2 regions of the Bradyrhizobium sp. GW821-FHT12B03 genome follow, and region 1 is predicted to be linked to the other one. Evidence: riboswitches for the same ligand, from Rfam matches in the RefSeq annotation. Region 1 holds a riboswitch; the other holds the start of a gene.

Region 1 (2,198 bases):
CTTTCGGCGGTATCGAGCTGCACGGTGATCGAGTAACCCTTCACCGGATAGACGTTGACGCGCTCGTCGAGGAGGGCGGCGAAGTGCCGGCTGGCAACGCCGGCGCAGACCACGACGCCGTCCGCCTTCAGCGTGCCGCGCGCGGATGCAATCGCATCGCTCGCTGCAAGATCGGCCCAGCCAAGGACGAAGCCACTGCCGGCGCGCGCGATCGAATCGATATTGGCGTCGTGGATGAACGTCGCGCCGCGACGTTTGCAGGCCTCCGCCAGCCCGCGGGTGAATTTGTGGATATCGCCGGTCGCATCCGACGGCGTGTAGAAGCCGCCGTAATAGTCCTTGCGCAGCGTCGGCTCGATCGTGCGGATTTCCTCTGATGTCACCGGGCGGCGATCGAGGCCGCCTTCCTGCAACAGCGCGTTGACGCGCAGGCCGGATTCGAACCCCTTCTTGTCGTGATAGATGTGGAGGATGCCGCGGCGTTCGAGGTCGAAATCGATGCCTTCGCGCGTTGCAATCTCGAACAGATGCTTGCGGGCTTCGATCGCGAGCCGCGTGGTCTCGATCGTGTTGGCGCGGTAGTTGCCGATATTGGCGACGAACTCGCTCATCCACGAATATTTGTGCCAGTTCGGCCGCGGGTTCATCAGCAGCGGCGCGTCGCGCCGGAACATCCAGCGCAGGCCTTTGAGGATCGTCGCGGTGCTGTTCCAGACTTCGGCGTTGCTGGCGGAGAGCTGTCCGCCATTGGCGAACGAGGTTTCCATCGCGGCGTAGCGGTGCTTGTCGAGCACCGTCACCTCAAAGCCGCGTTCGAGCAGGGCATAGGCAGTCGTCACGCCGGTGATGCCGGCGCCGATGATGGCGATATGGGTCATGGCAGATTCGGGGCTCCCGTGAGTTAGAGTCGGCTGACCGCCAGCCACAAGGCCGTTGGCGGCGCCCCATCTGTCACGGTTACCTGAGAGCTTGATCCGGCGCGGACCTCGACGAGGCCGGTGCGGACTATCCCCTTCGGTGGACGTCACGACCAATTGGAATCGTGTCGTCTCTCTCCAGATCGTCCTGACGATACAGTCCTTTTGCCTGAGAGTTTCCGGGGCGGTTGCTCCGTCGGCGCCGCAACGAAAGCTGAAAACCTTCGTTGCGATCTCTCCCGCATCGTCGCGTGGACGGGCGAGCAGTACGATACGCCTCATTTTTAGACAAGGCTAAATTTCGACCGCGACTGCCAACGCATTGTGCAGTGCGAAATTGATTCAATTTACTCCAGTGTCGCCAGCAATCCGGCCATCAAGCGGCCGCGCTCGACCAGACTATCGACCTCGATGAACTCCTCGAGCGTATGGCCATTGCCGCCGCGCACGCCGAGGCCGTCGAGCGTCGGGATGCCCATCGCGCCGGTGAAGTTGCCGTCGGAGCCGCCGCCGGAACTTGCATGCGGCAGCTTTGCGCCAAGCTGTTCGGCGATGCCGCGCGCCTTTTCGTAGAGCGCCATCGTGCCGGCATCCGGCTCCCACACCGGACGCGTCACGCCGCGCGTCACCTTGAAGGTGACGTCATTGGCCGTGCCCGAAAGCGCCAGCATTCTTTCGACGCCACGGTCGAGATCGGCCTGGCGCTTGGCCATCGAGAGCGCCTCGCCAGTCGCGGTCGTAGCAACGCAATTGACCCATTGTCCGCCATGCACAACACCGACCGAGAAGGTGCAGTCCTCCGTGGTCATCGCATCGATCGCGAGGATCTGCCGCGCCATCTCGCGGATCGCCGAGCGGCCTGCCGACAGCGTCGCGCCGGCGTGGCTCGGCCGGCCCGTCGCTTCGAGATTGAAGCGCGCGATGGCGTAACGTCCGGTGGTGACGCCGTTGTCGGCGCGGCCGGGCTCGGGCACCAGCACGTACTTGTTGCGCGCTGCTTCCGCCTCGATGATGTCGCGCGTCGAGGGCGTGCCGACTTCCTCGTCCGGCGTGAACAGCACGGTGATCGGCAGCGGCGTGGTGAACGAGGCGCGCGCCAGCTGCCGGATCGCTTCCAGCGAGAGATAGTTGCCGCCCTTCATGTCGTAGATGCCGGGGCCGTAGCACTTGTTGCCCTCGCGCCGCCATTTCAGCTTCTCGATGGTGCCGACCGGATGGACGGTATCCATGTGTCCGGCGATCAGGATGCCCGGCTCGCCCTGCTTCGGGTGCGGGAAGCGC
Region 2 (2,198 bases), on a different contig from region 1:
AGAATTCGAGGAAGCGGTCGCCGTCCTCTTCCGGCGAGCCCGGCGGCCCGCCCCAGATGTGCTCGCCGCGATCGATGAAGATCTCCGAGCACGGGCCGCACGGGCCGGTGTCGCCCATCGCCCAGAAATTGTCCGAGGTCGGGATGCGGATGATGCGGTCGTCGGAGAAGCCGGCGATCTTCTTCCAGAGGCCGTGCGCCTCGTCGTCGGTGTGATAGACCGTGACGAGCAGCTTGTCCTTGTTCAGCCCGAAGTCCTTCGTGATGAGCGTCCAGGCCAGCTCGATCGCGCGCTCCTTGAAATAGTCGCCGAACGAGAAGTTGCCGAGCATCTCGAAGAAGGTGAGATGGCGCGCGGTGTAGCCGACATTGTCGAGGTCGTTGTGCTTGCCGCCGGCGCGCACGCATTTCTGCGACGTGGTGGCGCGCTGGTACGGCCGCTTCTCGACGCCGGTGAAGACGTTCTTGAACTGCACCATGCCGGCATTGGTGAACATCAACGTGGGGTCGTTGCGCGGCACCAATGGCGAGGACGACACGATCTCGTGGCCGTTCTCGGCAAAGAAGTTCAGAAAGGTCGACCTGATCTCGTTGACGCCGCTCATGTTCATCCAATCGGGTGTGCCAGAGCATGATCCGGAAAAGTGTGAAGCGGTTTTCCGGAAAGATCATGCTCAAACAAAGAGCTAAAGCGCGATGATTCTGATCGCGCTTTAGGACCCGCTTTACTGCCATCCAAACCGGTGATCTCGGCTGTTATCTGCGGGCCAAAGCGCTTTTAGACAAGGCCAGCTTCGCTGTCCAGAAACTGTGCAACGTGATCAGTGGGTTGCCGCAGGCGCTCAATCCCGTTGAAAGGCGCTGGCGCCGCGTTGACAGGCTTGGCCGCCCTGTGGTCTTTACCTATTTGTATCGTACGGCCACGTCGGGAGAGACCGGCATTGGATGCCGGCGCCGAAGGAGCAACCGCCCCGGAAACTCTCAGGCAAAAGGACCGCGTGGCTTTGACGACATCTGGAAAGAGGCGCCGACGGGCTTAAGACCCGGACAGCGTCCGCCGACGGGATAATACTCTCAGGCACAGCGACAGATGGGGCTTCGATTGGTTGCTTCCGGGGAATCGTCCCCGGGGAACCGCCGAGGGCCCCGTAATGCCAGTGCGCGACGACCAAGATTCCCTGAAAAAGACGCCCCTTCACGGGCTTCATGTCTCCCTCGGCGGCAAGATGGTGCCGTTCGCGGGCTATGACATGCCCGTGCAATATCCGGCCGGCGTGCTGAAGGAACACCTCCATACCCGCAGCCAAGCCGGCCTGTTCGACGTCTCCCATATGGGCCAGATCGCGCTGCGGCCGAAATCGGGGAGGATCGAGGACGCCGCCCGCGCGCTGGAACGGCTGGTGCCGCAGGACATCGTGGCGATCGCGCCGGGACGGCAGCGCTACGCCCAGTTCACCAATGACGATGGCGGCATCCTGGACGACCTGATGGTCGCCAATTTCGGCGATCACCTGTTCCTGGTCGTCAACGCCGCCTGCAAGGCCGCGGACGAGGCGCATCTGCGCGCGCATCTGTCGGACGACTGCATCATCGATTCGCTGGCCGACCGCGCGCTGGTCGCGCTGCAGGGCCCGAAGGCGGAAGCTGTGCTGGCGAAATTCTGTGCAGAGGTATCAGGCATGAAGTTCATGGACGCCGGCCCGCACGGGGTTGCCGGCCTCGCCTGCTTCGTCTCGCGCTCCGGCTATACCGGCGAGGACGGGTTCGAGATTTCGGTGCCCGCTGCCGATGCCGAACGGCTTGCGAAGACGCTGCTGGAAAACCCCGACGTGATGCCGATCGGCTTAGGGGCCCGCGACAGCCTGCGGCTGGAAGGCGGGCTCTGCCTCTACGGCCACGACATCGACACCGCCACCACCCCGGTCGAGGCCGCGCTGGAATGGTCGGTGCAGAAGAGCCGCCGCACCGGCGGCGCCCGCGCCGGCGGCTTTCCCGGCGCCGAAAAGATCCTCGCTCATTTCGATCACGGCGCATCCCGCCGCCGCGTCGGCCTGCGTGCCGAGGGCCGCGCGCCGGTGCGCGAAGGCGCGCTGCTGTTTGCCGATAGCGCAGGCGGCGCGCCGATCGGCAAGGTCACATCGGGCGGCTTCGGCCCGAGCCTGAACGCGCCGGTCGCGATGGGCTACGTGCCCGCCGCAT

What was found. Region 1 has a riboswitch for glycine ahead of AC1RUR_RS20795 (D-amino acid dehydrogenase). Riboswitches for the same ligand answer to the same signal wherever they lie in the genome.
Region 2: another riboswitch for glycine. It lies ahead of gcvT (glycine cleavage system aminomethyltransferase GcvT); the one in region 1 lies ahead of AC1RUR_RS20795 (D-amino acid dehydrogenase).

What each region holds. Positions count from the first base shown of each region.
Region 1 is NZ_JBXAQU010000010.1:208,486-210,683, reverse strand. Features, by position in the region: gene AC1RUR_RS20795 (D-amino acid dehydrogenase) at 1-878, opposite strand, end outside; glycine riboswitch at 947-1,061, opposite strand; glycine riboswitch at 1,065-1,169, opposite strand; gene AC1RUR_RS20790 (M20/M25/M40 family metallo-hydrolase) at 1,265-2,198, opposite strand, start outside.
Region 2 is NZ_JBXAQU010000016.1:113,667-115,864, forward strand. Features, by position in the region: gene alaS (alanine--tRNA ligase) at 1-604, opposite strand, end outside; glycine riboswitch at 916-1,005, shown strand; gene gcvT (glycine cleavage system aminomethyltransferase GcvT) at 1,151-2,198, shown strand, end outside.